3 regions of the Thalassotalea castellviae genome follow, and region 1 is predicted to be linked to each of the others. Evidence: predicted binding sites of a transcription regulator. Region 1 holds the regulator's gene; each other region holds the start of a gene.
The links. Region 1 encodes sigma-54, which starts transcription at its own class of promoters, with help from an activator protein. Its sites were predicted from a motif close to GTTGGCACGNNNNTNGNNT; they were not measured.
Positions count from the first base shown of each region.

Region 2: the regulator sigma-54 is predicted to act here: its motif matches at 1,739-1,757, upstream of RM573_RS05640 (EF-hand domain-containing protein).
Region 3: the regulator sigma-54 is predicted to act here: its motif matches at 1,622-1,640, upstream of fliE (flagellar hook-basal body complex protein FliE).

Region 1 covers NZ_JAVRIF010000003.1:44,489-48,236, forward strand. The annotation lists gene rapZ (RNase adapter RapZ) at 1-648, opposite strand, end outside; gene ptsN (PTS IIA-like nitrogen regulatory protein PtsN) at 673-1,125, opposite strand; gene hpf (ribosome hibernation promoting factor) at 1,153-1,440, opposite strand; gene RM573_RS06550 (RNA polymerase factor sigma-54) at 1,464-2,972, opposite strand; gene lptB (LPS export ABC transporter ATP-binding protein) at 3,040-3,748, opposite strand, start outside.
Region 2 covers NZ_JAVRIF010000002.1:432,217-435,964, reverse strand. The annotation lists gene RM573_RS05645 (sensor histidine kinase) at 1-1,468, opposite strand, end outside; gene RM573_RS05640 (EF-hand domain-containing protein) at 1,819-2,166, shown strand; gene RM573_RS05635 (hypothetical protein) at 2,266-2,592, shown strand; gene RM573_RS05630 (pseudouridine synthase) at 2,635-3,363, shown strand; gene RM573_RS05625 (AraC family transcriptional regulator) at 3,388-3,748, opposite strand, start outside.
Region 3 covers NZ_JAVRIF010000002.1:179,481-183,228, forward strand. The annotation lists gene fliF (flagellar basal-body MS-ring/collar protein FliF) at 1-1,159, opposite strand, end outside; gene fliE (flagellar hook-basal body complex protein FliE) at 1,234-1,569, opposite strand; gene RM573_RS04530 (sigma-54-dependent transcriptional regulator) at 1,891-3,231, opposite strand; gene RM573_RS04535 (sensor histidine kinase) at 3,218-3,748, opposite strand, start outside.

The sequences.
Region 1 (3,748 bases):
AGTGACAATAGGTTGGCTAGCGAGAAAATCTTGTACGGGTTGATCTAGTCCCGTATATGGTTTGAGATCTTTTTCCCAAAATGGATTTGGTAAAAATCGAGCATCAAAAACATAATCAGCATCTTGAGGGACGCCATGTTTAAAGCCAAAAGATTCAAAGACCACAACCATAGTGCCAGTTGTTTTACCGAGAATTCGCTCTCTGATCAAATCCGCTAATTGATGAGGGGTAAGTTGACTGGTGTTGATGTATAAATTTGCACGGCTTGAAATAGGCTCTAACAGTTTTTTCTCAAGTGATATCGCTTGATCAAGCGCAATATTCTGTTTGATCAATGGATGCAAGCGGCGTGTTTCGCTAAAACGTTTAATTAAGTCGTTATCATCCGCATCTAAATAAACAATATTTAGATCTACCGCACTGGGTAAGTAATTGATAATTTCAGAAATATCATTAGGATCTGCCGGTAAATTACGAACATCTAAGCTAACCGCTACGGTTTCATAATCATTAATCACCGTATGTGTTAAAGCTGGTAAAAGATTGACAGGGATATTATCAACACAATAATAACCTAAATCTTCCAGCACTCTTAATGCGACACTTTTTCCTGATCCTGAACGGCCACTAACGATGATGAGTTTCATTGTCGAAATCCTTGGTACTAAGGTTTAGTTATTATTTTTCAATAAATTGAAAAGCTCTGAACTCGAGTGACATTTTCGGACCAGTTTGCAAGTTTGTTTATCACTAAAAATTTGTGCAATGCTTTGTAGCGTGGATAAATGTTGTTGACAATTTTCTTCGGGTACGAATAAAGCAATAAAAATATCGACGGGTCTATTATCTATCGCATCAAAATCAATTGGAGACTCTGTTGTGGCAATCACGACAACGACTTTACCCCCATCAGTTAATCTACCGTGTGGGATCGCGATACCATTACCTATCCCAGTTGAACCCATTTTTTCACGTGCCATTAGACTTTCAAGCAGTGAATAAGTGTTAAAATCAGTATAAGACTCGGCAGCTTTTTCACATAATAATTCTAAAATACGCTTTTTGCTAGTAGCATGAACTGCACACAAGGTGCAGTTCTCGTTAATAAGTTCAGTTAATTTCATAATGCTCGTGTTGAAATAGACGATGGATTAATGTTGGTTGATTTTGCCTTTGTACTTTAAAACTTGTTTATCGAGTTTATTAACTAAAGCATCGATTGAAGCATACATATCGGCATTTTCGGCTTTTGCGTGTATTTCTGTTCCGTTAAGGTGGGCTGTTGCTTCCGCAATTTGATTCAGCTTTTCTACCGTCAATACCACATGAACATTATTTATATGATCAAAATGTCGTTCTAACTTGGCAAATTTTGTATTGACACTTTCACGTAAAGCTTCAGTAATTTCAACATGATGACCAGCAAGATTAATTTGCATAAGCTTAGATCCTTATTTAGTTGTTAAAGTAGACTTTTTCGTTGGTTAGAAGGAGGAATTGACAATGATTCTCGATACTTGGCAATGGTTCTTCTGGCGACATTAATGCCTTGTTCTGCAAGTAATTCCGCCATTTTACTATCACTTAATGGTTTGGCTGGAATTTCTGCAGCGACCAACTTTTTAATTAAAGCTCGAATTGCGGTGGATGAACATTCTCCACCATTTTCTGTGCTTACGTGGCTAGAGAAGAAATATTTTAATTCAAAGATTCCTCTAGGTGTATGCATATATTTTTGGGTCGTAACACGGGAAATAGTGGACTCATGCATATCTACCGCTTCTGCAATATCATTGAGTACCATAGGTCGCATTGCTTCTGGCCCGTGTTCAAAGAAGCCTTGTTGGCGTTGTACAATGCAGTTAGAGACTTTTAACAATGTATCATTTCGGCTTTCTAAGCTTTTAATAAACCATTTAGCTTCTTGTAGGTTTGAACGTATAAACTGACTGTCTGTCGATGATTTCATATTTCGTGCCATGGAGGCATATTGCTGATTAACCGATAGTCGTGGTGCTGTATCTGGGTTTAATTCAACCATCCAACGACCATTTTTCTTTTCGACCGAAACATCAGGGATGACATATTGATCATCACCTTTAATGACACTATCACCTGGTCTTGGATCCAGCGATTGAATTAGCTTGATCACTTCGCGTAGTTGATCTTCTTTTAAACGCGTTTTCCGCATGATTTGGCGATAATCTCGGTTACCTAATAAGTCGATATATTCATTAATGATCAGCTTACTTTCTTTTAACCAAGGCGTTTCTTTATCAAATTGATTTAATTGAATGGTTAAACATTCTGAGATAGAGCGAGCCCCAACGCCAACAGGATCAAACATATTAATACGTTTAAGTACGGCTTCAACTTCATCAAGTTCAACTTCTTCATTGCCCATCGCTTCAAGAATTTCTTCAACACTGACTCTTAAATAGCCAGCATCATCGATGGCATCAATAATAGCCGTCGCGATGGCAAGGTCCGTTTCTGAAAATGGCGTTAACTCCATTTGCCAGCGTAAATGGTCTTGAATGGAGTCCGTTGTTTCGCCCTGATAAGTATAATCTTCTGAAGCAGGTGCACTGGCACCGGTATTTGAAACGCCAGCACTGTAGCTTTCTTCCCAGGTAGTGTCTATGTTGAGCTCTTCAGGGATCTCAGATTTATCCATAGCTTCCGTTGTACTAATTTCATCGATAGTAGGAGCTGAATCTTCACTGCCGTCGGATGTTTTAGTGTTTTGTTCTGTTACACCAGCAGAAAATGCTTCTTCTAAGTTATCCGATTGCGCATCATTGTCACTTGGGGTTGATTCATCTACTTCTAATAATGGATTACTTTCAAGAGCTTCTTGGATTTCTTGCTGAAGATCCAACGTCGACAATTGCAAAAGCTTAATCGCTTGTTGCAATTGTGGAGTCATGGTGAGTTGTTGTCCTATTCGGAGCTGCAGACTAGGGCGCATTTATCGTATTATTTTCCTATTTTCTAGCTTCATATTGATTTTTACTTTTTATCAAAGCTTTGTGTAACTATAGCGTGAATTGCTCACCAAGGTATACATCTCTTACTTGTTGATTCGCAAGAATTTGATCTGCATTGCCTTCCGCGATTAATTCACCGTGACTAACAATATATGCATGCTCACAAACGTCTAATGTTTCACGAACATTGTGATCTGTGATTAAAATTCCAATGCCACGTTGTTTTAAGTGTAGGATAATTTTTTTTATATCACCTACTGAAATTGGATCAACGCCAGCAAAAGGCTCATCAAGTAAGATAAATTTGGGCTCTGCCGCTAGTGCTCTCGCAATTTCAACTCGGCGTCGTTCGCCACCGGATAAGCTCATGCCTAAATTATCTTTGATATGACCTATATTAAATTCTTCAACGAGATGCTCAAGCTTTTCTTCTCTACTGATATCATCTAAATCTTTACGGGTTTGCAAAATCGCCATAATATTTTCATAAACCGTTAGCTTACGGAAAATGGAAGCTTCCTGTGGAAGGTATCCGATACCTTTTCGGGCTCTTTCATGCATAGGGAGTAAAGTAATATCTTCATCATTTAAGATGATTGAACCGCTATCACTATTGACTAAACCAACTATCATATAAAACGAAGTTGTTTTACCGGCACCATTTGGACCGAGCAATCCGACAACTTGGCCTTCTTGCACTTTCATACCAACGTTCTTTACGACTTTTCGGCCTTTGTAGGCTTTTGCCAAATTATTG
Region 2 (3,748 bases), on a different contig from region 1:
GAAAGCGTAAGGTTACCATTAACCCATGCTTTGGAGCGGGAAAAGAGGTTAATTTAATATCGCCATTTAGGCGCATTAATAATTCTTTGACAATGGTTAAACCTAGGCCACTACTTTTTATATTACTATCGTTAGGAGGAGGACCTTGATAAAAGGCGTCGAACACTTGTTGTTGAGCACTGCTCGGGATTCCAGGGCCTTGATCGATAATCTTCAATATTATTTCATGACTTTCTAGGTATGACTGAATTGTGATTTTTCCACCTTGAGGTGAGTATTTTATCGCATTTGAGAGAATGTTATCTAATATGACAGACAGTTGTTTCGCATTCGTTTGAACTATCAATGGGGTTAAATCAGAGTCGACAGTGACTTGCTTACTTTGAATGTCTAATTTTCTGTCGTTGATACTTTGTTCAATAATAGATGTTAATTGAGACTTTTCAGCATCTTGCAAACTTGTTGAGTCAAGTACGATATTAAAATCTAATAAATCTTCAATTAAGTTTTGTAAACGAGACACGCTCACTTTAAGAATATTAGTGATTTCTTGTTGGTCGTCGTTTAATGGGCCCACGCTATTATCATACAATAACTCAGTACCTTCACGAATTGCCGCTAACGGGGTTTTCAATTCGTGAGAAATATGGCGAATGAAACTTGATTTTTGTAATTCTAAGGCATGTAACCTTGCTCGCATTAACTCTAACGCGTCGGCTATTTCTTTAATTTCTTTCGAACCCGAAAAAGTGATTTTTTGTTGAAAATGACCTTGTTCTAACCGATAAATTTTAGCTGATAATTGTCTTAAAGGACGAATGATCAATAGAATAAACACCCCTGCAATCACAATTGTCAGCGGAATACTTAACAAACTGTTCAACATGGTTGTTCTTAAGCTATCCGCGGAAATTTTCATCTGTTGGGCGTGTGAACTAATTAACTCATTACTGCGAAAATTTATCATTTGACTGACCGATGACAATGCTTTGAATTCTTCTTGGAGTAACTCTAACGATTTTTTACTGACATTGATTGAATTTGGTTGATGTAGATTTAATTGTTCTATTTCTGTGAATAGTTGCTGGCTTAATTGATTGAGTGGCTCGTCTTGATAGATCACCATTTCTGTTGTGATCATTTGCGTTAATTTATCTTTTTGTTGAATAAATTGTTCGTATAACCCTTGTTCTTCTAACACCACATATTGACTTGCAAAACGTTGCAATTTATTCATTTCAATGCTGAGTTGTCGGTTTATTTTAACTAACTCAGCAACATTGATAATCGCAGAACTACCTTGTTGTGAAAGTTTATTGACTTGATTTGCGCCATATAGCAAGGCAAATGTTAGCGGGATAGCAACTAAACTAAAACCGATAAGGGTAAGTGACTTTATTGACCATTGGCGGATACCAGAAAAATTTAAAACAGTTTCTATCCGCCATTTTTTTATCGGCTTTTTCAATCGGCAACCTTAATGAATATATTTTATGAGTAAAATGATGTCGTTGTATTTTTACGGTATTTCAGCAAAAAAACAACACTGTCTCTAATTGGTGACAGTGTTGTTTTGTGGTTGTTTATCGACCTTACTTATTGATAAATATAGTAAATTTTTATTCTTTAACTCAGTAGTTAGGGGGGAATAATTATAAATTTATTTAACTGTCTCTTATTAGCGACAATAACTGACAATGATTTTTATTTAATTTCTTTATTATCAATTACTTAAATACTTGGTACGTCGTGTGCAATGTCTGTTTGTATGTCTCATGTTAGAGACTGACGTTGATAACAAAAAGAAAGGATAAAATAATGAATACAATTAGTTTAAAAAAAGTAACTGCAGTAGTTTTAACTTGTGCCATCGGTTCTTATGTAGCACATGCTAACGAAGGTGATGCAAAACTAGCGGTTAATAATGACATGAAAGCAGCAGTGAAAACCAGCGAAGTTAAAGTGATTTCTGAAACTAAAGCACCAAGTAAGTTTGCAAGCTTGGTTGAAAAATTTGACGTAAATAAAGATGGTTTATTAAGTAAAGCCGAAATTCAATCAAGCAAAAGTGAGAAATTAGTCGCTCTATTTGCCAAAATGGATCTCAATACCGATTCAGGTATTAGTGAAGCGGAATTTAACCAATATATAGCACAAGTGAAGTAATTTTTTTGATAAAAGACATCAAGTAAGTTTTGCTTATTCCCCCATTTAAGCCGGCTGTTTCTCCCAACCTCAGTCGGCTCTTTTTTTAAGGTAAGACGAATGAATGACATGCAACGTTATATAAAAATGGACGATTGGTTTTTTGAAATTAAAACCGTAAGAGCACTGAGAACAAAAAACTATGGTGATAAATATAGTGCCATCGCCAATATTAATTGTAACGGAGATGCTATATATATTGATGGATTAATGACAGCAGATGATAACCCGTATACTTTTCAAGACCTTCAAACATTTAAGCAGTTTTGCCGTAAAATGGGCGCTAAAACTGCACATTTTGATCGCTTTAAAAACGATCAATTAAAATCACAAAGTGTGATTATTCAACCAGAAAAACCTCAGTCGATATTAAAGTTAGTGAAATAACTTGGTAAACTTTCACTAAACTTTTTAGTGTATTCATTTACTATGTCAATATCACATACTCGCTTAGACCGTTTTATTGGTGAGCATTTGCACATTAGTCGTCGTGACGTGCGATTAATGTTAGCGCAAAAGCGAATTTCAGTAGATGGGCAGGCGATTAATGAAATTGGCTATATTATTAATAAATTTTCTCATGTTCAGTTAGACGGCGAAACACTGCAAAATAATCAAGCTTTTTACTTAATGCTACATAAACCTGTTGGTGTGGTGTGCGCCACGGTTGACGAACAGCATCGAACAGTGATTGATTTAATCAACCATCCGGCTAAAAATGAACTACATATTGTCGGTCGTTTAGATCTTAATACCTCAGGACTCGTATTACTCACCAATGATAGTCGTTGGTCAGAGCGATTAATGTCTCCTGAGCATAAAGTGGCAAAAAAATATCTGGTAACCGTTAAACATGCCATTAACAAAGAGCAAGAACAATCATATATCGATGCTTTCGTTAAAGGGATGTATTTTCAGTATGAAGATATTACCACTATGCCCGCATTTTTAACGGTTATTGATGAACATCAGTTAGAAGTTCAGTTATATGAAGGTAAGTATCATCAAATTAAACGGATGTTTGGCCGTTTTCAAAACCCCGTTATAGCATTGCATCGCAGGTCGGTGGGCTCACTCGAGTTAGATGCGAAGCTCATGCCAGGGGAAAGTCGCTCGTTAACTCGCGACGAAGTGAATAATATATTTAGCAAAGCGTAAACGGATACCGCTGACGCTTCATGGTTATTTGCGACTATTTTTTCTAAAATCAGACGGTAATTCGCCAAAGAACAATTTAAATTGTTTACTGAAATAACTGTGATCAGTAAAACCAGTTTCATCACCAACTTGAGAAATAGGCGTATTAGTTTCTACTAATAAGCGACGGGCATTTTCTAAACGTACTTCATTAATAAACTGCTTGGGCGTTTTTGCCAAATACTTCTTAAAGCGACGCTCTAATGCACTGACTGATAAATGGGCAACTTCTGCTAATTCATTGATGGTGAAGTGTTGCTGATAATGACAGCGAATATAGTCCACAGGTACTTTCACCGCATCAACCCCAGACAGCGCGATGGTTTGTTTTTGTAAATGTCGAGTA
Region 3 (3,748 bases), on a different contig from region 1:
TGATACGACGAATAACGCCCGTTTGTTGTTTCGTATAACTAACAGCTTCATCTAACTCGTAGTTTTTTGTCGACTCGACATGCTTACGACTTGGCATAGCTTTTTGTGCATTGCCTGAGGTTGCATTTTCTGGAATATTTGAATCTAGTGGAGGTTGATTGGTTAATGCCCCTGGAATACCACCTAAAGCGCCACCTAATGTATTATCTTCTACTTTCATTTCACTGCGAAGAGCTGGTAAATCAGAATTGTAACGTCGTTGTGTTTCTTCGGTATTAGTGAAATCCATGGTTACGTCAACCTGCGCGGTATAGTTACCTAACCCCACAACAGGAATAAGAATACTGTCAATTTTATCCATATATTCTTTTTCACGTTTTTGTTCTATTTCAAACTCTTTTCTTGAACGTGATGAAACAGAGTCTTGCGAACCAGAATTTAATAATCGACCATTTTGATCTGTGACAGTGACTCGGTTTGGATCTAAACTTTGTACCGCAGAAGCAACAATATCAACAACCGAATCAACTTCTTCTTCTGATAATAAACGCCCTTTACGTAACGTTAGTACCACAGTTGCCGATGGATTTTTCTCACGTTTTGCAAACACATTATCTCGTGGAATAGCTAATAAGACCCTTGCACGACTAATGGTTTGTAATTCTTCAATCGTTCTTGCTAATTGTTGCTCACGCGAATGTTTTAATCTTTCTCGTTCAAGGCGCTGACTCACACCAAACCCCATATCTTGCATAATGATATCACTACCTTGATCAGGCTCATCAGCTAGGCCTTCACGAGCCAACAATAGACGGATGTTTTGGTATTCTTCGGCAGGAACAGAGATAGTATTATTTTCTTGACGATAATCGACTTTATTCGCATCAAGAAAATCCATGGTTTTTATTAATTGTTCAGTCGGCAGCTTTGTCAGATAGCGATATTCAGGTTGATTCGCCCACATAATTACAAATACCGCAATCGCTAAACAAATCGCTAGTGCCATAATCAGAGTAAGCTGACGTAAAATATCAACATTGCCCATCGCAGATGCAAAGCCTGATTTTTGCTCATCAATGTTACTCTCTGCATTATCAGCAGCGACTAAATCTGATCCTGAATCAGGTGCTGCTAATGCTGTATTGCTTATATCTGCCACTTCACTTCTCCGCTTGCTTCAACTGCGTTACTACGTTTTTTAACTCTAAATGCTTGACTAAACTGATTAAACACCTAAACCTGCATTGACATGATTTCTTTATAAGCTTCAACAAACTTATTACGTACTTGCACCGTTGCATCAAATGCTATACTTGCTTTTGCTGCGGTTACCATAGTATCCGCTAACGTTACACTTCTATCGCCCATCTCAAAAGCATTACGCTTATCTTTGGCTTCATGCTGCACATCATTAACCGCATTAACGGCTTGCTTAAGCATACTGCCAAAGTCGCTTGTTGATTGGTTAACAGGAGTAATATTGTTTTCAACATTTGACATACGATTGCCCATCGCTTCAAGCTGCATATTTTGCATCTGGGCATAAAGTGAATTCGTTTTGATATCCATGTTTTTTCTCGCTTGTGTCAATATTTTGTATATTTAACGCTGTAACGAGTTACTGCAAGCAAGGTGCCAAGAATAAACTCAAAATTTTCGGAAGGGAATTAAGCAAATTAATTCATTTTATATCAGTTAGTTACATTATTACTAACACTTGAAAAACTATGTATTAAAGCTGAGTTTATGAAAGAATCTTAGGTTAATATCAGAGAAATCCTCCGTGATTCTGCATTTAAAACCAACAGAAATAAAAGAGTGGTATTAAACGAAAACAATAGAAAAAACACCAACAAGCTAAGCTCATTGGTGTTAATGCTTTGATATAATTTAAGCCGGTATTTGAATACCTGAATCACGCATTCGTGCAATTTTATAACGTAAAGTGCGTGGACTGATCCCTAATCGTTCAGCGACATCCTTACGACTTCCTCGACATGCTTGTAAAGTATCGAGAATAATTTGATGTTCTTGCAGTTTTAACTCATGACCTAATTTATCTTCAGTGACGGTTTCAGTTGGCGATTCAATCAGTACCGGCGTATCAAAGTTTTCGATAAGTAAATCGCTAGCATCAATTTTTTGCTCACTATGTAAAATTAATGCACGTTGTACAACATTATCAAGTTCCCGCACGTTGCCAGGCCAATGGTAAGCAAGTAGCTTGCTGCGCGCAGCTGCAGTGAACTCCGGTATCGCTTCGCCACTTTTTTGACATAAGCGTTCGACTAAATGTTTAGCAAGTGGAATGATATCGTCGCTTCGTTCAGACAGCGCTAACCAAGTCAGTGGGAAAACATTTAAACGATAATATAAATCTTCCCTAAAAACTCCCGCTTTCACCGCTTCTTTTAAATCACGGTTACTGGTTGCTATGACACGAACATCTAGTTGAATGGTTTTTCTTCCAGCCAAGCGCTCGACTTCACGCTCTTGTAAAACACGAAGAATTTTTGCTTGTAATGCTAAATCCATCTCCGTGATTTCATCTAATAAAATGGTACCACCTTGCGCTTGCTCAAACTTACCAGGACAAGCTTGAACCGCCCCAGTAAATGCCCCTTTTTCGTAGCCAAATAAGGTAGCTTCCAACATGTTTTCAGGGATCGCCGCACAGTTAATTGCGACAAAAGGAGCTTCGTGTCGAGCTGAATTGTAATGAACATATTGAGCCAGAACTTCTTTACCCGATCCACTAGGGCCAAGCACCATCACAGATGCATCCGTAGTCGCAACTTTTTTCGCAAGTGCTAATAATTTAATACTTTTCTTATCGGCAACAACGGGTTCAAAGATGTCTTGCGTTTGCAAAGGGATATACTGGTTAACCATGTTTAATAAAACTTCTGGAGCGAATGGCTTTGCCATATAATTGCTCGCCCCGTCTTTAATTGCCTGAACAGCATCATCAATAGTGCCATAAGCGGTCATGATCAACATCGGAATTTTCGGATAGGTAGATTTAATACTTTTCAGTAAAGATAATCCTGACATGCCGCCCATTTGAACATCGCTGACAACCAAATCAACCGCCTGGTTTTTCAATAACAATAACGCTGTTTCTCCTGAATCAGCTTCTACACATTGGTAGCCTGCTAAGTGCAGAGTATCAACTAATGCTTCGCGCAAGCCTTCATCATCTTCTACTACTAAAATTTTACTTTGAGTCATGCGCATTCTCCTGTTGAAAGTTAAATTCACTCTCTTTGGTAACACTTCTTTTTGAAAAGCCTTCACTTACCAGCCCTTCACCCACCAATAACGGTAACTTAATGCAAAAATGTGCGCCTTCCTCGGGTTTACTCAATAAATGCACGGTGCCTTGATGAGCTTGAGTCACTGATTTCACAACGGCTAATCCTAAACCTGTTCCTTGAACCCGAGAGGTATAAAAAGGTTCAAAAATTTTCTCTGCTAAATCGGCACTGATACCCTTGCCATTATCTTTCACACTGATGTAGGCAAATTGATCCTGACAATAAGACGAGATTTGAATCTGCGCCTCACTCTTAATCACTTCTAAACTATTATGTATTAAATTTTGGATAGCCCCCGTTAAGGCACTTTTATTACCAAGAATATGACAATCATCAGGACAAGGCTGAAAAGTAATCTTCGCCTTAGCTTTATCGATCAAAGCTTCTAATCCTGCGGTTGACTCATTCACTAATTCATTAATAGATAAAGG